4 regions of the Paenibacillus sp. FSL F4-0243 genome follow, and region 1 is predicted to be linked to each of the others. Evidence: predicted binding sites of a transcription regulator. Region 1 holds the regulator's gene; each other region holds the start of a gene.
The links. Region 1 encodes Rex, which represses fermentation and respiration genes when NADH is low (regulators of the CRP and FNR family bind a similar motif). Its sites were predicted from a motif close to TTGTGAAATATTTCACAA; they were not measured.

Region 1 (7,948 bases):
ACGAAGTTTTATTAACGGATGTAAATGGGGAAATTATTATAGCGCTTGCCGTGAAGTTTGGCAGAACGCGATTAATTGACAATAATGTATTTATTCCAAAGGAGGTTGCCGCTCTTGTTTAGACATATGATGAAATCCAAAATTCACCGTGCGACGGTGACAGAAGCGAATTTGAATTATGTGGGAAGTATTACCATTGATGAGAACTTAATGGAAGCGGCAGATATTCTTGAGAATGAAAAAGTGCAGATCGTGGACAACAATAATGGTTCACGGTTAGAAACTTATGTTATTCCAGGGCCTCGCGGCAGTGGTGTGATCTGCCTAAATGGTGCAGCTGCACGTCTTGTTCAACCGGGAGATACAGTAATTATTATTTCGTATGCGATGTTGTCTTCGGAAGAACTGGAGTCGCATAAGCCAACGGTGGTATTCGTGGATGAGAACAACAGACCAGTGAAGCTGGCTGATCATGAATTGCATGCTACAATCGCTTAAATTATGGACTTACGCCATGTAATGAATGGCAGGGATGAAAGACCCCGTTCTCGCAGAAAATGAAGTCAGGCAAGCTGAACTGATTTCATCTTCAGTAAGGGGGGATAGCCCATGTTTCAACATTTGTTTGCTGAAATGAACAAGGTGCTTCAGGAGATCGTTACAGATTACCCTACAGCGGAGGGTGCCCGCCGGAATGAGCTTTTATGCAATTATAATATGCTGCATCGACTTAGTGATAAAGTGATGGATGAATGGCTGGCCTTTGCAGAGAAGCTAAGTCACTTTCGTGAAAGTGTAGATTTTACGACTGTGGTTGAAGAGGAAGTGCCAGAACAGGAAGCACCCGAGCTGTGCATGGATACTTTTGTTAGAGGTCAGGGGTATTATAAGCTGCTGATGTATGGAAAATGTATTGAACAGTTTAAGGAAGTTATTGTGCAATATCCGGATAGCTTGGCTGCTCGATTATATTTAGCCATCTCTTACCTGCAGGAAGGGGAGGGGGAAGCTGCTTGGAGCCATCTGAACCATATGCTCGGTTTGATACGGGAAACCAAGCTGAAGGCAATGGTTTATAACGCTTTAGGTTGCATCAGGGCCTCTCAAGAACGGTTCAATGAAGCGCAGGAGCTGTTTGGCCTTTCTTTGCAACTTGACCCGGCACTTCCTGAACCAACCGTTAATTTGGAGGTTTGCCGCCGCCGAGGAGGTAAGCTTCATTTCGGAAATCAGCTTGTTTCATTATTGTAAATTATTACGTTTACGGTTTATTATTCCGCATTTTCATTCTAGCGATGCATCCCCTGAACCAGTGGTGTGCATCGCCTTTTTTCGCAACTTCTGTTATGCTGATTAAGAGTCTCAATTGAAAGGGAATAGAATTATAATGAAATTTGCCGTGCTTGATTTTGAAACAACGGGAACCCAATCCGTGGGTGAAATTATCCAGGTTGGCCTTGCAATTATAGAAGAAGACCGGTCCATCTCCCGGGTATATGGTTCCTACGTCAAGCCCGGAACGCCGATACCTCCTTTTATAACTGGTCTAACGGGGATTACCGATGATGATGTAAAGGATGCACCTGAGCTGGATGAGATGATGATGGAGCTTGTCCCACTCTTGGATGATGTTGTGCTTGTAGGGCATAATGTCGCATTTGACTTCCATTTTTTGCAAAATGCTTTAGACCGATGTGGGTATTTACCATTTCAAGGGCGGATTTTAGATACGATTGATTTTCTGAAAATCTGCTTTCCTTCCCTCACATCCTATCAACTAGGATCAGTTAGTGCACATTTTGGAGTGACGCACGATCGTCCGCATCAGGCAGACAGTGATGCACTCGCAACTGCTCTTGTATTGCTGAAATGTCTGGAGGAGCTCTACGATTTGCCTCTGCTGACGATTCAGAGACTCTGTGAGCTGTTTACGGAAGAGGATAGTGATCTGGGTTGGTATTTTGATGGTCTGCTGCGTGAACGGGAAGCGGAGACGCTTCAGCCCGAAGGTGATCTGACTTTCTATCGTCAATTAGCGCTTGCTGTAGGAGACTGGAACGAATTAGCTCCACCTCGAGACGAGCATGCTGAGAATCCACTACACAATTTATCTTTTACAGATTATATGGATGAAGTAACGAAACGACTTAAGGAAACTTTGCCACAGTATGAAAGCCGAGAAGCTCAGGATATTATGATCAATGAGGTGATGACGGCACTTGCCGAAGATAAGCATCTATTGATCGAAGCAGGGACAGGAACCGGTAAATCCCTTGGTTATTTATTGCCTGCCATATACCAAAGCGTACGCACTAATGAAAAAGTCATGGTCAGCACTCATACTATTAATCTGCAGGATCAATTGCGTGAGCGTGATATTCCTTTGTTAACGCAGGTAGTTCCTTTTCCATTTAAAGCTGCAATTTTTAAGGGCAGAGGGCATTATTTGTGTCTTCGTAAGTTCGAACATAAAATTAATAAAAAAGACTTTATAAGTCCGAGGGAAGATGCGCTTACTGCGGCTCAGATGATCGTTTGGCTGACACAAAGTGAATCAGGAGATGACGAAGAGCTCAATCTAAGTGGACGTGGCGGAGATTTTTGGGAGACGGTGGCAAGCGATACCGATTCTTGTCTGGGTCGCTCGTGTCCTTGGTTCCGTAAGTGTTATTATCATCGGGCTAAGCATGAAGCTGGTATTGCAGACGTGGTCATTACGAACCACTCTAAGCTTTTCGCAGATGTTAAGGCTGGGCATCAACTACTTCCGGCTTATGAACATCTTGTAATAGATGAGGCCCATCATCTGGAGGACGTGGCTGGCAAGCATTTAGGCATGCATATGAAGCATTTCACGGTGGCACATACACTATCGCGTCTTTATAAGGATAGTCGAAATGGCCAACTTCCTACACTTCGCCAAATGCTTCAGTCATCAGGCAGTGAGGAAGCTTCTGAATGGAGCGGAGTGATCGATAGAATCTATCCGGACCTTCTTACCGTAAAAGAAACCTGGGATCTGCTTAGTGATAAACTATTCAGCCTCTTGCCGGAACGCAGCGATGCAGCGGCGGGAGAAGCCGGCCAGTTAGTCATGCGGCTACTTCCTACCCGTAAACCGAAAGATTGGGATGAATTGGTTGCTTTAGAGAATACTATGAATCTGACATTAAGCGAAATTATCCGTAAAGGTGATAAAATGCTTAATGAGATGCGAGATCAAGAAGGTCAATCTTCCTCAGATAGCCTAGTTACCGATATTAGCGGCTTATTTAAGGATTTAGCTTCTATACGTGAGCAAGTACGGTTTTTTATGGGATTAAATGATGAGAATGTAGTATATTGGCTGGAGGCGAATGGAAATTATCGCAGTAAATCGCTACAGCTGTATGCCGTTCCTGTTGATGTTAGTAATCAGCTTAAGGAGCTGTTTTTCGACAAGAAGAAAAGTATCGTACTAACTTCGGCGACACTCTCTGTGGATAAATCTTTCCAGTTTATGATTGATAATCTCGGACTTAATGAAGCTGCGGAAGAGGGGCGTCTGATGACATCACTCCTGCCTTCTCCCTTTAAGTATCGGGAGCAGGCGCTGTTAGTTATTCCGCGGGATTTCCCAAGTGTGAAGGGGAGTGTAGGCGATGCCCGATTTGTCGATACACTCGTACAGTCACTAGCAGAAGCAGCTATTACAACACGTGGGCGGATGCTTGTCCTGTTTACTTCTTACAAGATGCTACGCCAGGTTTATGATCCTCTGAAAGAGGCTCTAGCCTCACAAGAGATCACGGTGCTAGGTCAAGGCGTGGAGGGGGGCAGCCGTAGTAAGCTGATCCGCCGTTTTCAGGACAGTGCAGCCTCTGTGCTGTTAGGAACAAGCAGCTTTTGGGAGGGTGTAGATATTCCGGGTGAAGCATTAACATGCTTGGCTATCGTGAGGCTTCCATTTCAACCGCCGAATCACCCCCTAGCGGAAGCGAAGTCTGAGTTATTACAAGCCCAGAAGAAGAATCCGTTCATGAAGTTGTCTGTTCCTCAGGCAGTTATCCGCTTTAAGCAAGGATTTGGAAGACTGGTGCGGACAGCGCAAGATCGGGGTATTGTTATTGTGTATGACACAAGGGTGATCGAATCTCACTATGGGAAGTATTTCCTGTATTCGTTGCCTGGCCCGAAAATGGAGCATATGCTTACGGATCAAATGGTTCCTCGAATAGCGGAGTGGTTGGAGGACGGAGGCGTTTCTTGAAAAGGGCGTCTTCCCTCTAATTAATCACTCTACAATGAAGGGCGGTATAAGAATACCGCTCTTCATTGAGACGAGGTGCAGAAATTTCGATAGGATTTGAACAGAATATCACTTAAATTAGGAGGTAAATTATGAAATCGGATAAAATATCAGAAGCCGTTGTTCGCAGACTTCCTGTGTACTTGCGTTTCCTGAATGATCTCCAGAAACGTGAAATATTAACCGTTTCCTCACAAGAACTAGGACAAAAACTTGATTTGAATCCTGCTCAAATTCGTAAAGATTTAGCTTATTTTGGAGACTTTGGTAGAAAAGGTATCGGGTATGACGTAACTTATCTTATTGAAAAAATCCGTCATATTCTGAAGCTGGATCAACAATTGAATGTGGCTTTAGTAGGTGCCGGTAACCTTGGACATGCATTATCTAATTACAATGCTTATCTGAAAGATACTATGAAGATTACCGCTATATTTGACTCCTATGCACCTAAGGTAGGGCGGAAAATTAACTCTCTTACCGTTCAACCGATGGAGGAGCTTGGTCAGACGGTTCGTGAGCAAGGTATTCGAATTGGGATCATTACTGTGCCTGATTCAGAAGCGCAGAATGTAGCAGATATTCTCATTGAGTCTGGCATTGAGGCGATTTTGAATTTTGCACCAGTGATTCTAAAAACACCATCGAATATCCGGGTTCATGCTGCCGATTTTACAACGGATTTGCAAAGCCTTGCTTATTATTTGAAAGACGGAAAGGAAGAAACCGGAAATGAAGAGCAGTAAAACGATTATTAAGGGCGGGCGTTTTCTTATTCCGGGAACGGATGAGCCGGTTCTGAATGGATATATGACTATTGAAGATGATTTGATCACTTACATAGGAAAAGAAGAGCCTTTAATGGAAGATGATGTACAAGTTGTTGATGGCAGTCGTCTGCTGTTTATGCCAGGTCTGGTAAACACACATGGCCATGCGGCAATGTCATTGCTTCGTGGTTATGGAGATGATTTAGCACTTCAGGTGTGGCTTCAAGAGAAGATGTGGCCGATGGAAGCGAAATTCACTGGAGAAGATGTATACTGGGGAACCTCCTTGTCGGTACTGGAAATGCTAAAAGGTGGTACTACAACCTTCTTGGATATGTATGATCATATGGATCGAGTAGCAGAGGTAGTCGAATTATCAGGCATTCGTTCTGTACTGATGAGAGGCGTAATCGGATTATGCCCAGAGGAAGTACAAAATCACAAGCTTGCGGAAGCGATTTCTTTTGCACGAAATTGGCATGGTAAGGCTGATGGTAGAATTACGACGATGATCTCGCCACACGCCCCATATACTTGCCCACCGGACTTCTTTGTTAAGTTTGTTCAAGCGGCACATGATTTGGATTTACCGATGCATACCCATATGTCCGAGACCAAACGCGAAGTGGAGCAGAATGTGGTGGATTACGGACTTCGGCCTGTAGCGCATTTAGAGAAGCTTGGAATGTTCACACGTCCGTCTATTGTTGCACATGGCGTTCATTTGAATGATGAAGAGATCGAGATACTGGCTCGTCATGATGTAGGCGTGTCTCATAACCCAGGAAGTAATCTGAAACTGGCTAGTGGAGTGGCTCGGGTTACGGATCTTCTAAAGGCTGGTGTGAAGGTATCACTGGGTACAGATGGTGCGGCAAGCAATAATAACCTGGATATGTTTGAAGAGATGCGTCTTGCAGCCCTCATCCATAAAGGTGTAAGTGGTGATCCGACGGCTGTTCCAGCTCCGGAAGCGCTGCGTATAGCTACAGAGTATGGCGCAAAGTCTATCTTTTTAAATGATGTGGGTAGACTCGCTGTTGGCATGAAAGCGGACTTTATCGCGATTGATATAGACCAGCCGCATTTGCTACCACACACAGATCTGTTGTCTCATGCTGTATACTCTGCCAGTGCCAAGGATGTTGAGCATGTATGGGTGAATGGTAAACAGGTTGTAAAACATGGAGAATGTGTAACGCTAGATGAGGAAGCAATCCGTCGTAAGGCGCAAGAATCATTTGATGGACTGCTTAAACGGTAGTCTAAGATCATAACGAATAACTGAAAGGCTGTGACTTTCTGCGATTGCAAAGTTACAGCCTTTTGTGTTTCTGATAATTAGATCATTGAATTGGATATGAAACTTTGGATAAACACACAGGTGTGTTATATAATCAAAAAAGATATATTACTAGAAAGGGAGCTGTACCTTGAAGAAAAGGAAAAAATGGATCCTCCTGGGGTCAGTTCTGATTCTGCTCCTTCTGTTTGGACTTATCCAGTTCTATGCTTATATTATGAAAGATCAATGGAACGAGCGAGATATCGCTAAGGATGTCGCTAAAACCAGTGCTGGTCTGACAGAGGTAACCAAAGCGCAGAAATCCGTGTGGGATGAAAATGCGGTGTACTGGGTCTTAACAGGGAAGAATGAAGCCGGGACCGAGTTGATGGTTTGGGTACGTTTTACTGTAGACGGGAAGTTTGCTGAAGGAACCGACGCAGTATATGCTGAAGAACTAAGTAAAGGGACCTCTGAAGCGAAAATGCGTAGCCTTATAAAAGCCGATCTTCCGGACATCAGCATTGAGCGGTTGTTGCCAGGAGTATATAACGGGGAGTATGCTTGGCAGCTTTTTTATAAACAAAGCGGTCGATATTATTATCAATTTTATCGGTTCTCGGATGGGGCTCAAATGGGTGAAGGTTACAGTTTACCTAGCCGCTAAATTAAACAAAGGCATTATAAGAGAAACAAGCGGACCATTTATGGTTCGCTTGTTTTTTAAAATGACATATTATTTGATATACTATTAGTACACGAACTGTGATATACTATAAGAGTGGATTTATATATTGGGATTTAAAGATTCATACGAAAAAAGGTCTGTTATTTTAAGAGTAACAGCCCTTTTTTTGTCGAATTAAATCAATAAATTAAATAAAATGGAAAGAATTAAAAAATAAAATTTTAAATATCTTCACACTTTTTTTCAATATAGTATATACACCTGTGATATACTACTGTTTGTAATTAGAACAGTGTTAGTAGAACGTCAGGCTCTGGTGAGCTCTTAGCAGCTATGACTTTGGATCATTCTGTTTACATTTTTTCATCTTTGAGAGGAGGACGTTTCTTGAAATTACGTCTTGTACCTGTACTGATAACGTCTCTACTGTCGGCTATGCTATTATTCGGAGGATTCTTTTTATATCGTCAGTTTGCTTTACAGGAACCGCTCCAAAAGATTGTAACCGGATTTGAGGGAGTAAATACTTCACATATTAGTATTAACCGCGATGAGGTCACTTTGAAACTTGATTTGCAGCCGGGCACGAATTTACGTGATCTAGTATCGTATGTATCCAAAGAAGGAAAATCAGTGATTGAAGGACGTAAACTTAAACTCGATGTGGAGCAAAATTCAAGTGAACTATTGGATGATTACTGGGATAAAGCGATGTTCTCTGTAGCTGAAGCCATGGAGAGCCGTAAATATACGATTATACCTACAGAACTTGATAGATTGAAACAGCAAAATACGGAATTTAAAGATGTGATAGCATCTACTGATATCGACGACAACAATGTGTACGTAAGCTTGAGTAATGGAAAAGAAAGCAAATTTATTATTTTGCCGCGAAAACCTGCGACCTTGGGGGTATG
Region 2 (7,948 bases), 270 kb from region 1:
TTTGGTCCATGTACGAGAATACCGTATTATTCAAACCCTTTTTAGGCGACGAGCCTTTTTTTGACGATGATGATTTGCATACGATATCCTCTTATTTCGTTCCAACTTATCTTAATGAATTCCACCTTATTGAGCGGTCTAAGCCATGTAAAGAATACAAAGATCAGAATATACGAGTCTTTCAGGAATGGATTTCCGCACCTGATCTTGTCCTTAAATGGAATGGTGGCTTGACGGAAGGCAGATGGATGACCGGTGTTTATATGGATCACTCCCGTTTTGCCGGATTGGGACCTTATTTGAAGGATTCAAAGGGACAGCGGACGTATATGCAGGCTTATGTGCAATAAAGTGAGTTGAAAAAGCACCTTTGTAGGCAAAGGTGCTTTTTTGCGTTTACTTTGCATGTACATCAATCTCCAATTTCGTTCAAAAATAAGATACAATTTCCGTGCGTACAATCACAAGTCAAAGTTCCTTTCAGGGTTAAGGTGAAGAAGTGGATAAGATTTATTCAGAACCTAATCCCATAACCTAATCCCATAACCCAAGGAGGAGCTATAATGGAAACTAAACAACTTAATGATAGTATTTCGGATTCGAAGCAAGCACAATCGGTACAAGCTGGTTTTACCCCAGATGCACTAGTGAGAGATATTGTATTACAGTTCCCTAAAGCGGCAGATTATTTCAAAGCAAAACGGATTGATTTCTGTTGCGGTGGAGCTAAACCTCTTGCTGAAGCAGCTGCTGAGCGTGGTCTGGATCACGAGATAATCATCGGCGATCTAAACAAGCTGTTCGAAGAGTATCCAGTACCCCAAGAGGAAATCGCTTGGAATACTGCACCTTCAGAAGAGTTAATTGACCATATTATTAATAAACACCACCGTTATCTTCGTGAAGAGTTACCCCTCATTAGCCAAAATGTAACTAAGGTATATCGAGTGCATGGCGGAGATTCTCCCCATTTGGTGGAGTTATATAACTTGTTCAACATACTTAAGGAAGATTTACTTGAGCATACGGCTAAAGAAGAAGATGATGAGTTTCCTAAGCTGTTGACATACGCTGCTAATCCTAGTGAAGAAGGCCTGACATCGCTTCGTGAGTCATTGTCTGAGCTGGAGAGTGAGCATGATGGTGCGGGCGATATTTTGAGAAAAATACGTAGTATTACAGATGATTTCACTCCACCGGCGCATGCTTGCACGACCTATCGATTGACATATGCCCGGCTGGAAGAGCTGGAGAGTATGACTTTTGAACACGTACATTTGGAGAATAATATATTGTTCCCTAGGTTTCAGTGAAGATGAATAGTGTTCTAAAGAGTCCTTTAGGGGGCTTTTTTTATAGGGAATTATAGAATGTACAGAAATGTGGATAACTCCGTTGAAAAAGATAGAAGAAATGATCGTAAAAAATATGGGTAAGATCGATTGATGGATAGATGGATGGCAGGCAGGCGGAAGGATTGCTTAAAAGCGGACTACGAGATAGGGCTGAACGAGCAGAAAGAGGGGGATAAATCCCCCAGAATATGCGAAATGACGCCGAATGAGCAGAAAGAGGGGGATAAATCCCCCAAAATATGCGAAATGACGCCGAATGAGCAGAAAGAAGGGGATAAATCCCCCAGAATATGCGAAATGAAGCCGGATGAGCAGAAAGAGGGGGATAAATCCCCCAGAATATGCGAAATGACGCCGAATGAGCAGAAAGAAGGGGATAAATCCCCCAGAATATGTGAAATGGCACCGAGTGAGCAGAAAGAGGGGGATAAATCCCCCAGAATATGTGAAATGGCGCCGGATGAGCAGAAAGAGGGGGATAGAGGTTAGCTTTTTAAAAAGTTTTTGTCAATTTTAGAAGTAAGCTTGTTATTACTTATTTGAGAACATGGCTTGTTTAAGTTATCCTTAAAAAGACAGAATACATAACTTTACAAGCCTGAGACGCTATATGGTCATTAGGCGGGACAAGGCGGTGCCAGGATGCCCATGCGATCTTTGTGGAAATTGATGCTAGGATTAGTCATTGTATTCATAATAGGTGGATGCTCTACTAACAATGACGGCAATAGTAATGCTAATAATGGTGTGGCAGGATCAGAGGGACCGACAATATCAATAAGGGTTGGAGATAATGAACTGCTTACTAAACCATCGGATAGGTTACTTAGTGGGAGTTATAGAAATGGAATATCGATCATGGAGCTACTGAAAGGTAGTAATGTTGCCACATTTGCTGAGGATAACTCAAGCATTGTTTCGGTAAAGGATTTTTCGCTAGAGGCGGGAATGGTTTGGGAGCTTCAGATGGGCGGTCAAATCATTGGGAATGCGGATTGGAATAATACTGTAGGGTATGATTCACAGCTAGTCTTCAACGCGAAGTCGAAGGACCATCAAGCACCACTTCAAACTGTAAGGCTGACCTTGAACGGTGGAAGTGTTGAAGTAGACTTGCATCATACGTATATTATGTTATTTGAAGAGGATTTAACTGTAAGAGATTTGCTCAAAAGCTGTAGTAGCGTACAGTTAGCCGATGACAATAAAAAGGTGCTTTCCGTCGACGATTATACTCCTCTTAGTAATGAAGAATGGAAGCTGAAGGTGAACGGAAAACAACTACTCGATGATGGAATGGATATGAAGCTCAGGGCTCAAGATGAATTGGAGATTTTATTGACTTTACGCTAAAAAATCGTACATTAAGCCAGAGAAACGGTTGTTCAGAATCGTTAATCTGGCTTTTTATGTGGAAAAGATATCTAACAATTATCAGTACACTAAAATGTGAAAATATTCACAATTGAAGTGACTGCAATCACAATGACGAATTGAATTTGAACCGTATAATTCCAATATGTAGAAGAGAAATTGATCAGGTATTCATAAGCTTGAGGAGGCACCTAACCATGACAACGATAAGAGAAAAACTAGTATTAGTCGGCAACGGTATGGCAGGCATAGGTACGATTGAGCAGATATTGAAGCTGGGTGGAGCTTATGACATCACGGTTTTTGGAAGTGAACCTCATCCCAATTACAATCGGATCATGTTGTCTTATGTTCTTGAAGGAAGTAAGACCCTTAATGATATCATCCTAAACGACTGGAATTGGTATGAAGACAATAATATAACTCTACACACGGGAACAACGGTGACACGAATTGATGAAGGTTCGAAGCAAGTTGTTACGGATAGTGGGATGATAGTCCCCTACGACAAGGTAATTATTGCGACAGGCTCGAATTCGTTTATTTTACCTGTACCTGGCAGTGATAAAGAGGGCGTTGTAGGATTCCGGGATATTTCAGACTGTGATGCGATGCTGGCAGCGGCCAAACAATACAGCAAAGCAGCTGTTATCGGCGGGGGGTTGCTTGGGTTGGAAGCGGCAAAAGGTCTTCTGAACCTTGGTATGGATGTTACCGTAGTTCATTTGATGGAAGATCTGATGGAGCGTCAGCTTGATCGGAATGCCTCCTCGATGCTGCAAGCTGAGCTTGAGCGTCAAGGCGTGAAATTTGCTATGGGCAAACAAACGATAGAATTGAGCGGGGAACAGAGAGTAAGTGGATTGCGTTTTAGTGATGGCAGTACGCTTGCTGCAGATTTTGTGGTAATGGCTGTTGGAATCAAACCGAACGTGACATTGGCAAAAGATAGCGGAATCTCCGTAAATCGTGGGATCGTGGTGGATGATTATTTGCAAACTTCCATGCAGAATGTATATTCCATCGGCGAATGTGCTGAGCATCGCGGTATGTGTTACGGACTGGTGGCTCCACTATTTGAACAAGGCATGGTTCTAGCTAAACATTTATGTGGTAGCGATACCAAGCCTTATGAAGGTTCGATTGTTTCCACGAAGCTTAAAATTTCTGGGGTGGATGTATTTTCTGCAGGTGAGTTTTTGGATTGTCCTGAACATACTGTGATCTCAAGCAAAGATGAATGGAAGAAAACTTATAAGAAAATTTTGCTCAAAAATAATGTGATTGTCGGTGCGGTTTTGTTCGGTGATGTAACGGAGTCCGCGAATCTGCAAAAGCTAGTAAAACAAGGCGCAGTAATGACCGATGAGATTTATACGGAGGTTATGGGAACGGGCTGCTGCGGTGGCGGAGCTAAGAAGAGCACATCCGTAGAAGCTATGGCGGACGAAGAAATTGTCTGCGGCTGTAATGGTGTAACTAAAAAAGCGATCGTAGATGCTGTCACTGAACATGGTTTTACTACTGTGGATGAGATCAAAGCATGCACTGGCGCTACTCGCTCTTGTGGTGGTTGTAAACCCGTAGTAGAACAAATCCTGCAATTTGTCTTAGGTGACAGTTTCCAGCAAGCTGCTAAGCAAGGTATTTGTGGGTGCACAACGCTTAGCCGTGATGAGATTGTTGCTGAAATTACAGCTAAAGGTCTTAAAACAACAAAAGAGGTCATGAATGTACTCGGTTGGAAACAAGAGGAAGGTTGCTCCAAGTGTCGTCCGGCGATTAACTATTATCTAGGGATGATGAATCCTGATACCCATCAAGATGAGAAAGAATCCCGATTTGTAAATGAAAGAATGGGTGCCAATATTCAAAAAGATGGAACCTACACCGTGATACCACGCATGTATGGTGGGGTAACTACGCCGGAGGATTTGAAGAAAATCGCCGACGTCTCCCTTAAATATGACGTGAAAGTTGTGAAGGTAACTGGAGGGCAACGCCTGGATCTAATCGGTGTGAAGAAGGAAGATTTGCCTAAGGTATGGGAAGAGCTGGATATGCCTTCAGGCTACGGTTATGCCAAATCCCTGCGTACGGTTAAGACTTGTGTGGGCTCCCAGTTCTGCCGCTTTGGCACACAAGATTCGCTGGGAATGGGCGCGCTCATAGAACGTAAGTATGAACGTCTTGATTTTCCTGCCAAGTTTAAAATAGCTGTCAACGGCTGTCCACGTAACTGTGCGGAATCCTGCACGAAGGATATTGGCATCGTTGGAAATGATGGTGGTTGGGAAGTGTTTATCGGTGGTAACGGTGGGATCAAGCCACGGATCGCAGACTCCTTCTGCAAAATTAAGACCGATGAAGAGTTAATCGAAGTGTGCTCCGCTGTGATGCAATATTACCGTGAGACCGGCAATTATTTGGAGCGAACATCCGAGTGGGTTGAGCGTATGGGACTTGAGCGGATTCAAATGGTTATTTTGAATAATGAAGATAATCGCAAAGAGCTGGCCGCACGGATTGACTTTGCTCTGACTCAGGTTACGGATCCTTGGAAAAAAATGCTCAATGACAGCAGCACTCGTGCTGCGCTTTTTGAAGAAACAAGAGTCTAGCGGATATAACGCACACAGAAGGGGAGAGACCAATGAATAAGACAACACAAACGTATCCAATAGGATCAGTACAGGATTTCCTGCTGCAGATTGGCCGTGTGGTGATTGCTGGAAATGTGGAGCTGGCTGTATTTCGTACCTCTGACGGAGCGATCTATGCACTTGAGAATCGGAGCCCTCATCCAAAAGGGGGGCCGCTTGCGGAAGGGATCGTTTCGGGTCACTTTCTTTATGATCCACTGTATGATTGGAAAATAGATCTTCGCACGGGTGAAGTTCAGGCACCGGATCAAGGTATCGTTATGACTTATCCAGTCTCCCTTGTCGGAGACATTGTGACAGTGAGCTTGTAGACACCGAAGCTTGTAGTAAAGGATGAAATAGAAAACGGTGGGGTGGAGTATTATGTTTACTCAAAGTGTGGAGAACATTGTCGAGGCGGCAGTCAGCAAGCGAGACCAAATGAATGAAAGTTTACCAAGATATTTTCTAGCAGCCCTTTTGGCAGGGGCATATGTAGGCATTGGGATTATCCTTATTTTCTCGCTGGGAGCGCCTCTAGCGGCTGCCAAATCGCCTTTCCAACCCCTCATTATGGGTGCATCCTTCGGTATTGCCTTGACTCTTGTTGTGTTTGCAGGCTCAGAGCTGTTTACCGGAAATAATATGTTCTTTACGGTTAGTACACTTGCTGGTAGAACAAGTATCTGGGATACTGTCAAGAACTGGGTGCTTGTGTTTGTAGGGAATGTGATAGGGGCAGTGATTTTAGCACTTTTGATTCGAGGAACTGGGCTATTCAGTGCGGCTCCCCCAGAGCATCTGATCTTTGCGGCTGCAGCCAAGAAAATGAGCCTTCCGTTTTCAGAGCTATTTTTCCGTGGGATTCTATGTAACTGGCTGGTCTGTCTAGCGCTATGGATGGCCTCACGCGCCAAAAGTGAAACTGCCAAGCTGGTTCTAATCTGGTGGTGTTTATTTGCCTTTATTGCGAGTGGATATGAGCACAGTGTGGCTAATATGACGCTGCTGAGTGTTGCTGTGTTGCTCCCGAATCACCCTGACACCGTTACAATTGCCGGATGGATCCACAATATGATTCCTGTTACCTTAGGAAATATAATTGGCGGTGGCGTATTCGTCGGTATGGCCTACTGGATGATCTCTCCCGTGCGGGGTACTCAGACCAAGCGTTAAGAGTATATTTATGGTTATAGGGCTGACCTAATTTCGGGTTCAGCTCTTTTTCTAAATATAAGAAAGTATAAGTTTCACGCTATAAATTATCCTTATATTTCTCGCATAAACGCTTACCGTCCATTAGGGACGCCGAAGGCGTTTTTGCTTGTCTTGTGGGATAAAAAAAGACGCCTATGTTAGGCGCCTTTGACCACTCTATTTTATAATGTGCAGAATAATTGGGTCATATGTGTTTCATTGAGGAGAATAGAGGGTATATTATAAACGGAAATTAGATGCGGCAGATCTCGTTTGGACACATTTCGCAGTGGCAAATTTCCTGCAGCATGCCAAGATCCTTGATGACAATCATACCGTTCTCGTACTCAACCGCGTCTTTTTTACGCAAGTCGCTCAACATCCGGTTCACACTCTCACGAGTAGCGCCGATCATGTTGGACAGATCTGTATGCGTAATTTTTTTGTTGATGAGGATGTTCTCACCATCGCTGCTCTTCTCACCATAAGTATTACCAAGTCGAATGAGAGTGGAGCAAAGTGCGCCTGGTTTGCCATACATCATCAGATCACGGAATTTCGTTTGAGTTAGACGGTGATGAATGCCCATCCATTTCATAAAGTCGATGGCAAAATCACAATGTTGGCAAATGAGAATTTCTAAATCCTTTTGCTCGATGACGCCAACTTCACTTTCTTCAATCACTTCTGCAGTAAAGCTGTGCTTGGTGCTGAAGAATGGGTCCGCTTGACCTACCATATCGCCAGCTTGGTACATATAAAGAATAAGTTCTTTACCTTCATCCGTTGATTTAGTTAATTTCACACGTCCACGTTTGATATAAAACAATTTATCCGAGTAGTCGCCTTCCCAGAAAAGATGTGAACCCTCTGGAACAACGCGCTCTTTCATAGTAACAAGAAGTCTGTTGAAATTCTGTTCGGAGAAACAGTTTGTATTTCCGTGGGCTTCGATGACATTGTAATGTTCTTTTAGCATAATCGACATCCCCTTTATTCCCTCAGTTTTTCAGTAAATTTTAAATTAATTATACCTCTTTAATCTTCAATTTGGGTAAGAAAAACCATTTAAAAGTGTCGAATTTTCAACATTGTGATTATTTTCACTTCAAAAGTGCTAGATGTAATATGATTTTTAACTAAAAAGGAGTAAGAAGTATATGTTCTTTATATATCAGCAGTGGCAATCCATTATTCTTAAATAATGGGTCTGTCGCTGTTTTTTTGTTCTTATTAGATTCTACATATTTTACTGCAAAAATTCATGATATAGAAATCCGTTCGATTTCAACTCCGTATAAACGCACACATCTTCATTAAGGTCAGACATTGGCGCAACGGGTATGGAACGATATCCTGAGAATGGAGCAAAAACCAGGA
Region 3 (7,948 bases), 1.8 Mb from region 1:
GTCAATCTTGGCGCGAAGAACCTTCTCACCGTCCTTGAATTCGCCTGCACGCATACGCCGGAACAGATCCAAATTCTCTTCGATACTACGATCACGATGCGGACTGTTCTTTCCTGGTTCCGTCAGCGTTCCACGCAATTGACGAATTTCATCCGCACTGAGGTCATCGACATAGGCTTTGCCCTTTGTAATTAATAATTCGGCACGTTTGTACATTTCCTCAAAATAATCAGATGCAAAACGCAGCTCTTCCCATTCATAACCGAGCCACTTTACATCTTCCTGAATCGAGTTTACATATTCCGTATCCTCTTTAGCCGGATTCGTGTCGTCAAATCTTAGGTTAGTCTTGCCACCGAACTCGTCCGCCAGTGTAAAGTTAATCCAGATCGCCTTGGCATGTCCGATATGTAAATAACCGTTCGGCTCCGGCGGAAAGCGTGTGATAACTTCCTTTACTTTACCGGTACGGAGGTCTTCGGTAATAACATTCTTAATAAAATTGGAGGGGGTGCTACGGTTCTCCACAGCTATCAACCTTTCATTCTGTAGTGTTACACTACTTCTTGTATAAACATGTTTCCTACTAATATACCCGTTAACCGTAGATTGTTCAATAAAAGGGGGCACAAGGCACGGATCATTTTTTAGTGTCTTTAGACCTTTTGACTTCTGTCAGGGCGATAGAGTAGCATGATAATCATAAGAAATAATCCATAATCATACATAAGGCCTTGTGCCGAAAAGGAGGCAACCGCTTGTTTAATTATGTCATCGATGAAGAGCTGATGTTAAAGCCGCTAATGCCAGAGCACGCTCGGCACATGTTCGCGTTAGTAGAGCACTCACGGGAACGACTACGACAATGGCTCCCTTGGGTGGATGCCGTTACGGAACAGGCCCACACTCTAAATTTCATCAAAAATGCGGTTAAACAAAGCACTGACAATGGTGCTTTTACCGCTGGACTATGGGTTCGCGGTGAGCTCGCCGGTGTTATTGGGTATCACCAGATTGACTGGCATAACCGATCTGTTGGGATCGGCTACTGGCTGGGTGAAGGATATGAAGGTAAAGGGTATATGACCAGTGCCTGTCGGGTTCTAGTAGACTATGCACTATTGGAAATGGAGCTGCAACGTGTAGAAATTCGCTGCGCGACCGGAAATGTTTCCAGCCGGGCGATCCCGGAACGGCTTGGTTTTGTCCTTGAGGGTGTGATTAGACAGTCAGAGAAACTGCCTGACGGCTACGTCAACCATGCCGTATACGGTTTATTGCGTAGTGAATGGCAGCTGCTCGGCTAAGTTAGGCTAAGCAAGCAACACATATAAGCTCATAAATAGAAATAAACCTGGAAGGCACACGCCTCCAGGCTTATTTTGGTTTGTAGATAGTGTTTAACTCTCCTGCAGGCCCAGCTGTTTTCGAAACTTGTTCCGCACTACGGCGGAGAGAGTTTCTAGCTCCGCAAGAGCTGCCAGTGCAGCTTCCTCTTGCAGCCCCACTTGCATTAAATGTAGTACATGCGCCACGGACGCATCGCCAGCTCCACTTTCTTTTTTGACAATCGCATCTCCTGTTGAGATCTTTCCTTCACGAAGCACACGCAAGTAAAATCCGCTATATCTAGTGTCCAGCACTTGAGCCGGGAGATCTGCCGGGCCATGCTTTTGTGAGATTTTGAAGCAAGGATAACGTGGCTGGCTGACCTGCAGCACAGTGGTACCTATTTCGTACACATCGCCAATACACACATCTGTCTCTAATAAGCCGGTAGTTGTTATATTTTCTCCGAAGGCAGAGTATTCCAGTTTCTTCCCTAGCTGCTGCTCCCAGTAGGGATAATGCTCGATGGGGTAGGCACAAACTGCCTTATCAGGGCCCCCGTGATGTTTCAGATCCGCCTGACCATCTCCGATAAAACCAGTAGTATTTAACTGAACTGATCCTTCTACAGGCATTTTATAAATCCCAGTCTCCAAAGGTTTCCCCCGATAATCCACTGTTACCGGCCGCCCCACATTAAGCGAGATGATCTCCATATCCTTCTCCTCCTGTCAGCATGCAGCACATAAATATTTCATCCACATATCGACCGCCAAGATAAAACTCCTCCCGCAGACGTCCCTCTTCCACAAACCCGCATTTACGATAAAAAGAAAGCGCTGATTCATTACAGGATAATACGCGTAGACGCAGCTTACGAATGGCGTTATCTGCGGCATGTTCCTTAATAGCCTCTATGAGCTGCCGGCCAATACCTAAACGCTGATAATCCGGATGAACAGCAATATTAACCTCGCACACATGCCTGTTACTCTCCATTCGACTAGGGCAGCCAAACCCAACATATCCGCATAGCTTGTCATCCTTTAGCGCTACTAGCTGCGAACCCGGGGGAGCATTCAGTAGATAATCCTCTTGGGAACGCCACATTAATGGCCCCGGGCTAGTGTTCTCCGTCCAGATCATATGATCCAGATGAATCAGTTCCCGCACGTCTTTAATCTCTGAGAACCTTATTATTAACCTATCCTTGTTGCTAAGTTTCATAAAGATGTACACCCCTTGCCTTGCACCTCTATAGAATTCACAGTAGATCATTTGAATCCACTATGCTCAACTCTCAACTATCCCATTGACCGCTCCAATGAATTTCCTCGGCGGTTGATATACGCATGAACGATAAAGAATCCTACGGACAGCAGTGCCATCGCACATGCCAACCATGCGGTAGGCGCTAAGCCTCCACTATCGTATAACCTACCCATTAAGTATGGTCCAATCACCCTACCGACTGCCCCCATGCCTCCACTTAGCCCTAAATAAAAAGGAGCACTGCGACCTGCATGATCCGAAATAAAGGAAGGCATGGCCGGAGATATCAGCATTTCCCCAAGCGTAGCGAGTACCATCCCAAGCACTAGACCTGAATAAGTCGGCATCCATAAAAGAACAGCATACCCACCCAAATAAAATAGAGCACTTACTGTCATTTGTGCCGTTGAGGTAGATGCAAACCAGCGTTTAATTACTGTTACGAGCGGCTGAGCTGCAAAAATGAGAATCCCGTTAAGCGTCCAGAGAAAACCATAAGTCTTCTTAGGCCAGCCCTCAGAAATAATGAACGGAGATACCCCTGTATTCCAGATAGAGTTCCCTAATAGTAGGAACATCGAGGCAATACCCATATAAAGATAAATTCGTGTATGCCCCATTAACTTCCAGGTAGATTGTTTGTCAGGACCAGCCTTCTGGTGTTCTGCGACCTCCTGTGAAGAATCTCCTCCGACTTTCTTGAGATATACAAAAAAGAATACCGCAAATACCGCTGAAGTTACGCCGTTCATCACAAAGCTGAGCATATAAGAAATATCGGCCAAAAAACCACTTAACGCCGTACCCAGTGCTACACCAATATTATTAGCGACATAAATAACATTAAACAGCTCTCCGCGCTGCTTCGTAAAACGAAAGCCGATAAATGCCTGAATCGCAGGTAAGGACAGTGAATTAAAGAGCCCTACCAGTCCCATCGCGACCATAAATAACGTCCAGTTGTTACTTGCTGCCGGCAAAGTGAACAGAGCAAGTGCATTCATGCCCAGCGCTCCAACAATCAGCCGGTTAACGCCTACCTTATGATAGAGTGAGCCCCCGAGTAGTTGACCCACAATTCCTCCAACTGATTGAATAAGAATCACTAATCCGGCATCCGACATGCTGCGTCCAAGCTCATCAAAAACATACATTGTAACCAATGGCCACATCAGCGCACTACCCGTTGCATTAATAAGACTAGCAATTAAAAATATCTTAACCTCTTTAGGATAATTCTGTAAAAACTTCATAAGTAGTGTACATCCCCTGTAATATATGTGTCATTATTCCATCCAGTATTATCCCAAAACAGGGTTCAGGGCAAGCAGACGCATTGACGTGCTATCGTGATAAAGTCTCAGTATACTTCACCTCTTATTTAGGACTAACTTCTAACGTAGCTGAGAAAAAAGTAGCACCTTTCACGTCCGCAGTCCTCCCTATTTCTACTATCTATTTATATTTTATAGTTGCCGCTGTCTTCCGTAAAGTAGACTAAACAATAATGAAGTGTTTCGTTATTACAAAGTCGGGGTAATAGAGCCTAGAAACACTCCCCCTTTTAAAATTCGCTGTGCATCCGAATTCGTTCCCCCGAGCTCGGATACATCACGGCGGATTTTATTTGTCTATACAGCAAAAAGCACCCCTCGACTATTCTAAGGAGTGCTCTATAAGATAGGTTTAGGCGTGTTTTTTTACACCGCTGCCGGACATGCTGTCCACGGACTGAATAGATGCAGGCTCTTTGCGCAGGTAAGCCATCCAATAAGCTGCCGCAACAAAGATCGCACCGCCCGTCAAGTTTCCTAGCCATACCGGAACAAAATTGTTGAAGTACTCTCCCCATGAAAAATAACCTTCAAAAATAGCTGCCGGAATTAAGAACATGTTGGCTACAACGTGCTGGAAGCCGATAGCTACAAAAGCCATCGTTGGGAACCAGATGCCGAGGATTTTGCCACTGAAGTTATCTGCTCCATAGGAGAGCCATACCGCCAAAGCTACGAGCCAGTTACAACCGATACCGGAAACAAATGCCGGCAAGAAGTCCGCCTCAAGCTTATGTCCTGCCATCTCCACTAATTTTTCTAAATACACACCGTCAGAGGTTAAACCAACCACGTGACCGAAAAAGTAAGCTACAAACAAAGCTCCCGCTAGATTGCTCAGGGTAATCAATACGAGATTCTTAACCACTTCCCAGAAGGATATCTTTTTCGCCATAAAAGCAAGTGGCACAGCCATCATATTGCCTGTCAACAGTTCTCCTCCTGCAAGCAGTACTAGAATCAATCCGACAGGGAATACAGCTGCCCCAATAAAGTTAGCGATGGATCCCCATTCATGTGGTGCGCCAGCAATGACGCGAATATCCAGTAAAAATCCGAGCGCGATAAACGCTCCTCCCAGAAAGCCCAGAATTAGTACGGTGCTTAAAGGATTGTGCGCCTTTTTTATGCCGTTCTCGACCGTGACTGCGGCAATCTGCTGCGGTTTATTATAAGCCATGATTCCTATCCCCTTCATCTATTTACTTAAAATTTGTTCCTTTACGACCATTGTAGCGTGTCATAAAACACATTAACGTGATAATTATCACTTAATGAAAAACTAAGTGAAACTTTTCACTGACATGTCAAATTTAACGAAGCGCATCCATAATTACATTTGTAAGAACAGGCTCCATATTATTTTAAAGGTAAATAGTACCAGCATCAATCACAAAAAACCGGAGCCATATATGGCTCCGGTTTACCCAACTTTATTGTTCACAGGCAATTAAATTATACGGTTACTGCCTCTTTGCTTGGTACTGATGTCGGTAGCGATTCGAGGCCTACTGTATTCAGGAAGTTCCAAGGCTTGTTGTAATGAGGTTGGAAGAAGAAATCGATAAAGGCAAGCTGATCGATTGTCATTTTATTTTGAATACATACAGATACTGTGTTGATCGATTGCGTCAAATCCGTTTTGGACAAGATTTGCGCTCCGAGAATGCGGCGTGTGGCGCGATCAAATACCACTTTTAATTGCACCTGCTCGAAGGTTGGCATAAATTCTGGACGGTAGTTGTCAATAATCATGGTAGTTTCTACGTCCATTCCTTCAGCCTTAGCCCCTTCTTCAGTAAGACCGGTAGCAGCGATATTATCTTCATAAATCTTAATGCCCGAAGTCCCTTGAGTACCCATATAAGGAATCGTCTCTTTCACTAAGTTACGTGCGACCAAAGTGCCCATCCGTACGGCATTGGTTGCCAGTGGAATATAAGCGTGCTTACCTGTAGGGTTGTAATGAATCGCGCAGCTGTCACCAGCGGCATACACATCTGGGCAACTAGTCTGCATATAATCATTGACCAGAATTGCGCCATTTGGCAGCATATCCACTTGACCTTTTAACAGCTCAGTATTCGGACGGAAGCCGATGCAGAGAATTACAAGATCCGCCTCATGCTCCCCTTCGCTTGTGATAACCTTGGTAACTTTACCACCTTCACCAGCAAAAGAACTTACCTTCTCATTCAGCGCTAATTTAATACCATGATCCTTAAAGGATTGTTCGATCGGCGCAGTAAACTCTGGGTCCAAATATTTATTCAAAATACGATCTTCACCATCAATCAGCGTAACTTGCTTTCCGTTCATTTGGAAGGCTTCCACCAACTCAACGCCGATATATCCAGCGCCTACGACTGTGATTTTATTCGCTTGTTTAGCTTTTTCTATAATGGTATTGGAATGATCATAGTTCTTGCAAAGCAAGACGCCTTCCAGCTCAATCCCTTCGAGCTTCGGTACAATCGGCCATGATCCCGTAGTCATAATCAGCTTATCGTAGGTATCGTCAAACTCCTGTCCGGTTACCAAATTGCGAACACGCAATGTTTTGGACTTCGTATCCACAACGGTCACTTCATGACGCATGTTGGTCTTTACACCAAGCTCAGCAAGCTTCTCAGGGGAAGAATAGAACAGCCCGTGCGGGTCCTTGACCACTCCACCTACGTATAAAGCAATTCCACAAGATAAGAAAGAAATATTATCATTACGCTCATACACCGTAATCTCGGCTTCCGGGTGAAGCTTGGCAGTATTTACAATTGCGGCAGTTCCGGCATGGGTACATCCAATGACAGCTACTTTCATTATTTTCTTCCTCCTTCAAATGGACAACCTGGTTATATATTCGAATTGCTTGACTGACCAAATTAGATATCTGATCACCGATAAGTTAATTGTGATTTATTTCACTTTATAAACTGATTATATTGTGATATTTATCACATTACAAGTCTTTTCGCCTATATTCTCAGATTGTTCACAATTTTAAGCATTTTCCGTCACTGCTGCCGATTGCGACCTCGTTAGCTTTGCCCTGGGCGTAAGACATTATGTTCTGCCCCCTCAGGATATACTTTCTTATAACGCGCAAAAAAAGGCTTTCCCCTAAACCAACAGGGAAAAGCCTGATCATAAACTGAATCTACACCAAACCGTGAATCACGCCATCCTCATCCATCCATAGTGCCTCAGCAGCTGGCTTAGCCGGTAGACCTGGCATCGTAACGATATTGCCCGTAATCACTACAGCAAACCCTGCACCAAGCGAAAGGGTAATATCACGGATACCTACCATGAAACCTTCTGGAGCGCCAAGCAATCTAGGCTGATCTGAGAAGGAATAAGGGGTCTTCGCCATACATACTTGAAGATTATTTAACCCAAGACGCTCAATCACCGCTAGGCTGCGTTTGGCCGCAGGGGAAAAGTTAACCTCCGCACCACGGTAAATTTCGCGAACAATCTTGGTGATTTTGGAAGAGATGTCGAGTTCATTCTCATACAAAGGAGCAAAACGTTCAGTGTCGTTATGATCCAGAAGTTTCTTTAATTCCGAAGCCAACTCTTGTCCGCCCGCACTACCTTCTGCCCATACCTTGGATATTGCCGCAGGAACGTTCAATCGGTGACATGCCTCCACAACGTCATTAATCTCTTCTGGGCTATCGCCTTCAAAATGATTAATGGCAACAAGAACAGGTACCCCAAATTTGCCGAGATTCTCTACATGACGCTCCAAATTAGACAATCCAGAGCGCAGCGCCGACCGGTTCTCCGTTTGGAGCTCATTCTTAGGTACACCACCGTTATATTTCAAGGATTTCACCGTCACGACAAGCACTGCCGCTGAAGGAGTTAGACCCGCTTGCCGGCATTTGATATCCATGAATTTCTCTGCACCAAGATCCGCTCCGAAGCCTGCTTCCGTAACCACAACATCTCCCAGCTTGAGTGCATAACGAGTACCGATAACACTACTGCAGCCATGGGCGATATTC
Region 4 (7,948 bases), 2.1 Mb from region 1:
GCATTGGTAATTGTCAAATTAAAGGCTTGATCGATTGAACTAATCATAACACGTGGGAACAATCCTACAAAGATAGAAGTTACGGACAATGCTATTACCGCTCCTGTCATTCCAAAAGCATAGCCATCCTTCTTCTTCGTCATGAAATAACCCGATAATATGAACGCGATAATTCCCAGCGCTACTATAATCATAAGAACTAAACCACGTTGTTCGAAAATATCAGTCATATAATAAGTCATTACCACGAAAGCGAGCAATAGAGCCCCAAGTGGCAAAAGCAATCTTTGCGCCATTTTTCTAGCGCGAGCCTGTAGATCACCCACTGTACGCAACGTTGTGAACATGAGACCATGTACCAAACAAAGAAGGACAACAGTCACACCAGCTACTACGGTATACACATTTACGATATCTGTAAAACCTGCGTACATTTGCATATCCCCATCAATCGGCAAACCTTTGATGAAGCTGGCGAACACCACAGCAAGGAGGAAAGGTGGGAGGAAGCTGCCGAAAAAGATACAAACATCCCAAGTTTTTTTCCAAGCTACTGAATCCCGTTTACCTCTAAATTCAAAAGCAACACCACGTGCAATCAAAGCTAATAAAGCAAAGACAAAGGGAATGTAAAATCCGCTAAACAACGTTGCATACCACTCAGGGAAAGCCGCAAACATTGCACCCGCAGCAGTAATTAACCATACCTCGTTTCCATCCCAGAAGGGTCCGATCGAGTTAATCAGAATCCGGCGCTCAGTGTCATTCTTAGCGAGAATTTGTGTTTCCATCCCTACGCCGAAATCGAAACCCTCCAGGAAGAAGAACCCTATAAACAGAACTGCAATGAGCACAAACCACAATTCATTAAGAGACATCATTGGGCGCCCTCCTCGTTATATGGATCATGCGAATCCCCGTGATCGTTATCCATCGCATAAGGACCTTTTTTAATCACTTTCATAAACAAACCAATTAGAACTAATCCGAGAATGGCGTAAATCGCTGTAAAAGAAATAACAGAGAATAGAACCTGACCACTTGTAATGTTAGGCGACACACTGTCTTCCGTTGTCATCAATCCGAATACCGTCCATGGCTGACGCCCGAATTCGGTCATGACCCAACCTGCTGTATTCGCGATTGGAGGAAGCAGTATTCCCCATAACATAAACCGCATAAACCAAGTGTTTGGACGGTCCATCTTTTTGCGCCACATTAAATACATTGCGTACATACCCATTACGATCATTAACGTTCCTGCTAGAACCATGATCCGGAAACTCCAGAATGTCGTACGTACTGGCGGGATATAGTCACCGGGGCCATAGGTTTGCTCATACTCAGCTTGCAGCTCAAGCATACCTTTAACTTCACCGGAAAATTTACTGTATGAAAGGAAGCTTAGCATATACGGAATTTGAAATTCTCCAGTACTTTCCTGCTTGTCAGGATCAATGTTAGCCCATACGGTCCAAGGTGCTGGGTCACCACTCTTACCCCACAGTCCTTCAGAAGCCGCCATCTTCATAGGTTGAGTCTCAACCAAATACTGTGCTTGCGCATGGCCTGCCACGGCTACACCAATAGAAGAAATGATACCTACGATTGCTGCAATTTGAAAAGATTTCTTAAAGAAAGATACATCTTGTTTCTTCAATATCTTATACGCACTAATACCCGTTACGAGGAAGGCGCCTGTTGCATACGCAGCAAGAACCGTGTGCGGGAATTCAACCAGCAATTGTCCGTTCGTAATGAGCGCGAAGAAATCATTCATTTCTGCCCGTCCATTATTTATCGCAAAGCCCACAGGATGCTGCATAAAGGAGTTCGCTGCTAGAATCCAGAAAGCGGATAACATCGTACCGAATGCTACCAGCCAGATGGATAACAAGTGCACTCTTTTGGACACTTTGTCCCAGCCGAATATCCAGATCCCAATAAAAGTAGACTCCAGAAAAAAGGCTGCCAATGCTTCAACTGCAAGCGGAGCCCCGAAGACATCACCCACAAAACGTGAATAATCAGACCAGTTCATCCCGAACTGAAATTCCTGCAAAATACCTGTAACTACCCCTACTGCAAAGTTGATGAGAAACAGCTTTCCCCAGAACTGTGCCATTCTTTTGTACTCTTCATTGCCTTTTCTAACGTACATGGTCTCCATGATCGCAATCAAGAGCGCTAGTCCGATTGATACCGGTACAAAGAAATAGTGGAATATTGTCGTCGACGCAAATTGTATACGCGACAGCATTACTGTATCCATATTTTTCCCTTCCTTCTCCCCTTTTCGTTAACTATATTGTGTCAAAAATTTAGACGCACTTTTGTGATAAATGTCACACAAAGGGGTGCTTTTAACGGTGAAATTCAAATGATTTGTGACAAAAATCACAATTTACCTTAAAAAAAGCAAAAAAAATAAGACGGTTTGACCGTCTTGAAGTTGTTCACTGTTCTATAACAAGCTTGACTCATAAAGGCATTGGTTAGGTAATGGAAATACCCTTCTTCAGCGATTTGAGATCGCCATTCGAATTAAGCAATTGTGGTAGCATCTTCGTGCTGCGAACCATTGGAGAGTCACATAGACGGCAAGAAGGCGCATGTTCAAATGCGAAATTATCCCTCATCCATCCGTTGCATCCATCATTGGTACACGCCCAAATCGCGGTATTTTCTTCCGGTATTTCTTCCAAAGGTTTCTTCCGGTAGTTCATTGCCGTTCCTCCCATCCTGTAAGTCAATAGTGACTAACTAGATATAAAAAGACCGTCCCAACTTTCACAAGCTGGGACGGTTTCTTCTATTATTACAGTTTTACAACGTTTTCGGCTTGTGGTCCACGGTTGCCTTGAACAACGTTGAATTCAACGCGTTGGCCTTCGTCCAAAGTTTTGAAGCCGTCGCCAGTGATTGCGCTGAAGTGAACGAATACGTCGCTTCCGCCTTCAACTTCGATAAATCCGAATCCTTTTTCTGCGTTGAACCATTTAACTGTACCTGTTTGCATGTGTGTTACCTCCACAAATTTAAATTAATATGTTCTTTTTATCTTCAAACAAAGAAAAAATTCACACATTGAAAAAGGTTGTATTACCGAATATAACAGCCCTTTTCAATGCGAAAATTAGGGACTAAATGTATGATTGATATCATATTACCACACCTGATTAGCAAAGGCAAGCTGGCATCCGTATATATCCGTTTCTACCCTAATAAGTATTACCTTCCAATGTAAGGGTTGCCAGTCAGCCCAAAATTGATTAAATCAGCTTATAATTGCCATATTTATCAAAACCTTAGAAGAAATAGATCCCCGATAGCGATACAGAGTATCGCTATTTCAGGAAGCTCTACCTTCTCAACCGAAGGGGTAGTCCGCTCTACTTGTCATTACTGCTATATCATTATATGCCGACTTCCAGCATATTATTCCTCTGGTTTTTCAAGAAGTTTTACTGTGGTCTGATTGACTTTCCCATTTCGATAATAGGTAATCTTCAGATCCTCACCAATCTTCGTCTGATTATATAAATACTTGCGAAGGGAAAGCGTGGATGTAATAGGTTCATCATTAAATTTCGTAATTACATCATTAAACTGTATTCCCGCTTCTTGTGCAGGTCCAACAGCATCCAGAACGACAACCCCATCCTTAACATTGTTCGGTAGGTTCAGTTCCTTGCGTTGGTCCTCTGCGAGAGGAATGTAAGGATTGTTTAAATCTACCGAATATACGCCTAAGTAGGAACGGGCAATCCGCCCTTTCTCGGCCAGTTCATTAGCGGTATCTATCACATGGTTAGCTGGAATAGCAAAACCCAGCCCTTCTACACCTGCATCGGAGATTTTCATCGTGTTAATACCGATGACTTTACCATCCAGATCCACAAGCGCCCCGCCGCTATTGCCTTCATTAATTGCTGCATCGGTCTGAATGACCTCTTGCTCCCAATCATATACGCCGTCCTGATTCAAGGATACGGGAACCTTCCGTTCAGTATAGCTGACAATACCTGAAGTCAATGTGTCACCAAGTCCCAACGGGTTTCCGATGGCAATGACCGTTTCACCTAGACGAAGCTTCGAGGAATCCCCGAGCTCTGCGATTGTATTGATACCCTTGGCATCAATAGAAAGCACCGCGATGTCACTCACTTTATCCGTTCCAACAAGTGTAGCTTTACGTGTCTCGCCATCTACTGTTACGACCTCAAGATTGCTAGAGTCTTCGATGACATGGTTATTAGTAATGATAAATGCTTTATTATCTACCTTTTTATAAATCACTCCAGAGCCTAATGCTGACTCATCCAGAATGTTCAATTCTTTATTATCTTCTTTATGGTTGATAATACTTACTACTGCAGGACGAACCGTAGCAGCGGCTTGAATGATACGGTCAAACGGATCTCTGCTTGGGGCAACCTCCCCAGTTGTTACTACCGACTTCGGGGCAGTTTCGTGACTCATTTGTCCAGTAAGCATACTGAATAAAAACACTGCCACCACAGCACTGATTAAGGAGCAGACGGCGGATATTTGCCAAGTGGATAAGCCCTTGCGCGATCTTCGCACAGAATGCTTGCGGTTAGCAAATGATCCCTTTGATGCTTCATCCCCTCTGGACCGTGATACTTTAGTTGAATAGAAATCGTCATCAAACAATCCCACCGAAAATCTCCCCCTTCTATTGCCAACCGTTCACAGTATCTAAAACCTGAACCTCTAGCAATCACGTTCCAAGCATATACCTCTGCATCCTTTAGACTCCAACAATCACTAAAAAGTTTCACTTTATCCATTAACCACACAATAGTTTCAGTTAATCGAAAGAATTTTAGAATCTTTCAATATATCTTCTCTACTAGGAATATTTTGTAACTTAAAAGACTACACTAATAGAAAGGTTCCATAAATTTAGAGTTTGCTTATCACGTCTATAATTGTATCACAGGCAACCCTCAATTCGTGATTTTCCTGAGGTAAAAAGCCTGCGAATTTTTTACAACTCCAGTTCTGTTTTTACTACATAAGGAGGTATAATTATGAATTCTTTTTCCACAAGTATGGATCTGGTGGAGTTTATCGGTAAGCTTGGCGATTTGAAGGATGAACACTACCATATGACCCTTGCCTTCAGTGCTATGATCGAATTGATGATCGATAAAGGCCTGATCTCCCGCCAAGAATTAGAACGAAAGACTGCCGAGCTTGATCAGCTTATGACAACTGGCTCAACTTATCCCATGGCGTAGGTTGGTCATAATACGTATCGCAAAGCTTAAACTCACTATCTTTAAAGAAACAGCCCCGATCCTCCATTGCGCAACGTACCGACATTTTAGCCAAATCCATCATATTATGATCTCGACTTAAATGCGCTAAATAGGTACGTTTAGTCCGTCCTGTGAGAATTTCACTTAGTGCTGCTCCGGCTGCTTCATTAGAAAGGTGACCCATGTCGCCAAGTATGCGTCGTTTCGTATTCCACGGATAACGTCCCATCCTCAGCATTTCAATATCATGATTCGCCTCCAGCACCAATACGTCGGCCTCTGAAATTGCATCTCTTACCTTGTCGCTAACATACCCCAGGTCTGTAGCTACACACAGTTTTTCTTTTCCATCATAAAAATTGTAACCCACCGGCTCCGCCGCATCATGAGAAATTGCAAACGATTCTACACGCAGACTACCAAAATCCCTATGCTGTCCCGACTCCATAATGATTCGGTTATAGTCGGGTATTTTTCCAATGCCTTTTTCAATGGCTCCCCAGGTATTGGTGTTCGCATAAATCGGAAGATCGTATTTACGGGCCATTGCCCCGAGTCCTTTAATATGATCGGAATGCTCGTGTGTGACTAGAATCCCGTCTATATCATTACCCGTTAGCTCGCGCATGGCCAACAGCTCATCGATCCGCTTGGCACTTAGTCCCGCGTCAATCATAAGTGTTGTCTCCCCGTTCCGAACCACCGTTACATTTCCGGTAGAACCACTGGACAGTACTGTAAATGAAATCCCCATTTTCCTTACTCCTTCTAATCTGTTGTCTTCGGACTGATGATGTCCGCACTTATAGCATCCACATAATAGGCATTGCCGTTCTCCAGCATGAACCGCCACATTGGCGACGCTACCTGACTTTCGGAGTTGAACAACTCACCATAATAACCAAGCTCAATCTCCTTTACTACGGAGTCTGCCGGAAAATATTTTTCAATCAAACTGCTAAGCGCTTGCGATGCCGGCAGTACCTTCTGTTCCTTATCGCTACTGCTTGCCCCTATCTCAATCTTAGGTGAGCGGAAAGCTACAATCTTCTGATCACTATTAATCAACTCTAACCTAACTCGGAATAGCGACCACTGATTCTGAACTAGCGGGTGAAGCACGAACTTCCCAACTTCACTTTCTTGAGAATCAAAACGATAATTTGCGATATCCGGTATTTGACTCTCAAGCGCCTTGCTAAGGTCAGTGAAGGAAGAATAGATCAGCTTGCTGTCTATAGGAACATCTAATTTAATGGGTGGTTCATTCTGCTCTTCAGCAGAATATCGATAAGTTATATTAGGAAGCTGCGGGGTAGAAGCCGGAATGGGACACAACACACGAATCCCTTTCTGCTCCATGACCGCCTGGGTTTCTTCGGACAGGGAAGTGAAATCGAGATTGGCACTAACCTGATCGCGCAAATCAATCCACAGCTGATAACATAGCAGCAGATTTAGACCTAAAAAGGCGCAAATTAGTACATTTTTGGCTCTTCCCCAATCCATACCCTTACCTCCTAAATGTTATATGAACAACTTGTACATTAATTTAATGTAAGAACGCTGCCGTCAATAAGCGTAACCTTCCAGACTGGAAGTAGTTGCAGCTTCTCTTCTTTCACTACAGGTACATACGCAGGCGTTAAATCCTTCACTGCCGAAGTTTTGCTAACCGCAGACAATTGATTCTCTAGCTCCACGCCTCCAGATAGCTCTACGATTTTCTTTTCTGCCTTACTCTCATCAATATAGATTAACGAGCGTTCATAAGAGGATACGGTGCCTTGCTGCAATTCCAGATTAATTACACCATACTGCAGCTGCGAGTTACTCATGATCGGATAGGAGCCATATGGATAGGAACCATAATATTGTTGAAAAGAGACCTTTCTCTCCTGTCTCCCCTCCTCGGTGGCTTCAAGACGATAGGTTCCATTCCATCCACCATGTTGGTTCACAAATTCTACAGCTTCAAGCGCATCCTTGGCAGGTGTACTGTCTCCGGCTGGAAGTGCGGCAGGATCGCTATAGCTCATCCAATTCCGTTCCTTATCGACCTGAAGACTCCGTTTGCTATCCGTATAAATCTCCGAGCCATTTTTCTCGCGAATATATCTAGTGCTTCCAACATCGAAGAAAAGATTGTTCTGCATTTGTTCTATGGTATACATGCCTGAAGGCATCTCAACCTGAACCAGAGAAATCTTGCTGTCTGGCACATAATAATCACCATCTACGGACTTGTAAGGCGTCCAGTTCTTGCCGAAATCCACATGCTGCTGCACGTCTTGCACAGTTAAATCCGCTTTTGCCGCTTCATATATAATGTCGCCCCTCGTACTGAAGAAAATGGCATGCGCTTTGGAGTCATTCTTAATGTTATAGATCCAAATGCGATCAATGCTTTCTCCTTCAAATAGGGAATCAGGTGACAGCTGCATAACCCGCTGCAGTAACGTTACCGGAATGCCGGATCCGAACGAAAGCTCAATCCCCGGATTCTCATTTCGAATCTTATCCCAATCATAATCCTGTACCGAGTGCCGCTGGAAGCTTTCAAATCCACGCCCTTTTAACCGATTCATAATCAAACTATAGAACGTTGAGTCTGGATAAAAAAGCGTATGTTTGTTATCGCCCATATGGATGATCATTTT

Region 2: nirB (nitrite reductase large subunit NirB) is a predicted target of Rex. The motif match lies at 2,803-2,820, and genes of this name have one in related genera.
Region 3: NSS87_RS29135 (formate/nitrite transporter family protein) is a predicted target of Rex. The motif match lies at 5,220-5,237, and genes of this name have one in related genera.
Region 4: NSS87_RS30625 (cytochrome ubiquinol oxidase subunit I) is a predicted target of Rex. The motif match lies at 2,386-2,403, and genes of this name have one in related genera.

Annotation. Positions count from the first base shown of each region.
Region 1 covers NZ_CP150151.1:4,802,931-4,810,878, reverse strand. The annotation lists gene panC (pantoate--beta-alanine ligase) at 1-122, shown strand, start outside; gene panD (aspartate 1-decarboxylase) at 115-498, shown strand; gene NSS87_RS21420 (hypothetical protein) at 610-1,251, shown strand; gene dinG (ATP-dependent DNA helicase DinG) at 1,388-4,249, shown strand; gene NSS87_RS21410 (redox-sensing transcriptional repressor Rex) at 4,381-5,034, shown strand; gene NSS87_RS21405 (amidohydrolase) at 5,021-6,322, shown strand; gene NSS87_RS21400 (DUF5590 domain-containing protein) at 6,492-7,010, shown strand; gene NSS87_RS21395 (hypothetical protein) at 7,419-7,948, shown strand, end outside.
Region 2 covers NZ_CP150151.1:5,075,779-5,083,726, reverse strand. The annotation lists gene NSS87_RS22710 (hypothetical protein) at 1-350, shown strand, start outside; gene ric (iron-sulfur cluster repair di-iron protein) at 564-1,313, shown strand; gene NSS87_RS22700 (hypothetical protein) at 1,443-1,844, shown strand; gene NSS87_RS22695 (hypothetical protein) at 1,998-2,708, shown strand; gene nirB (nitrite reductase large subunit NirB) at 2,927-5,350, shown strand; gene NSS87_RS22685 (nitrite reductase (NAD(P)H) small subunit) at 5,383-5,703, shown strand; gene NSS87_RS22680 (formate/nitrite transporter family protein) at 5,756-6,547, shown strand; gene NSS87_RS22675 (Crp/Fnr family transcriptional regulator) at 6,822-7,547, opposite strand.
Region 3 covers NZ_CP150151.1:6,565,853-6,573,800, forward strand. The annotation lists gene NSS87_RS29110 (glutamine--tRNA ligase/YqeY domain fusion protein) at 1-528, opposite strand, end outside; gene NSS87_RS29115 (GNAT family protein) at 759-1,307, shown strand; gene NSS87_RS29120 (MOSC domain-containing protein) at 1,401-2,045, opposite strand; gene NSS87_RS29125 (GNAT family N-acetyltransferase) at 2,026-2,556, opposite strand; gene NSS87_RS29130 (MFS transporter) at 2,634-3,854, opposite strand; gene NSS87_RS29135 (formate/nitrite transporter family protein) at 4,288-5,115, opposite strand; gene NSS87_RS29140 (FAD-dependent oxidoreductase) at 5,391-6,755, opposite strand; gene NSS87_RS29145 (formate--tetrahydrofolate ligase) at 7,093-7,948, opposite strand, start outside.
Region 4 covers NZ_CP150151.1:6,921,407-6,929,354, forward strand. The annotation lists gene cydB (cytochrome d ubiquinol oxidase subunit II) at 1-881, opposite strand, end outside; gene NSS87_RS30625 (cytochrome ubiquinol oxidase subunit I) at 878-2,272, opposite strand; gene NSS87_RS30630 (cold-shock protein) at 2,496-2,726, opposite strand; gene NSS87_RS30635 (cold-shock protein) at 2,819-3,019, opposite strand; gene NSS87_RS30640 (trypsin-like peptidase domain-containing protein) at 3,439-4,683, opposite strand; gene NSS87_RS30645 (hypothetical protein) at 5,058-5,267, shown strand; gene NSS87_RS30650 (MBL fold metallo-hydrolase) at 5,233-6,042, opposite strand; gene yycI (two-component system regulatory protein YycI) at 6,057-6,797, opposite strand; gene yycH (two-component system activity regulator YycH) at 6,836-7,948, opposite strand, start outside.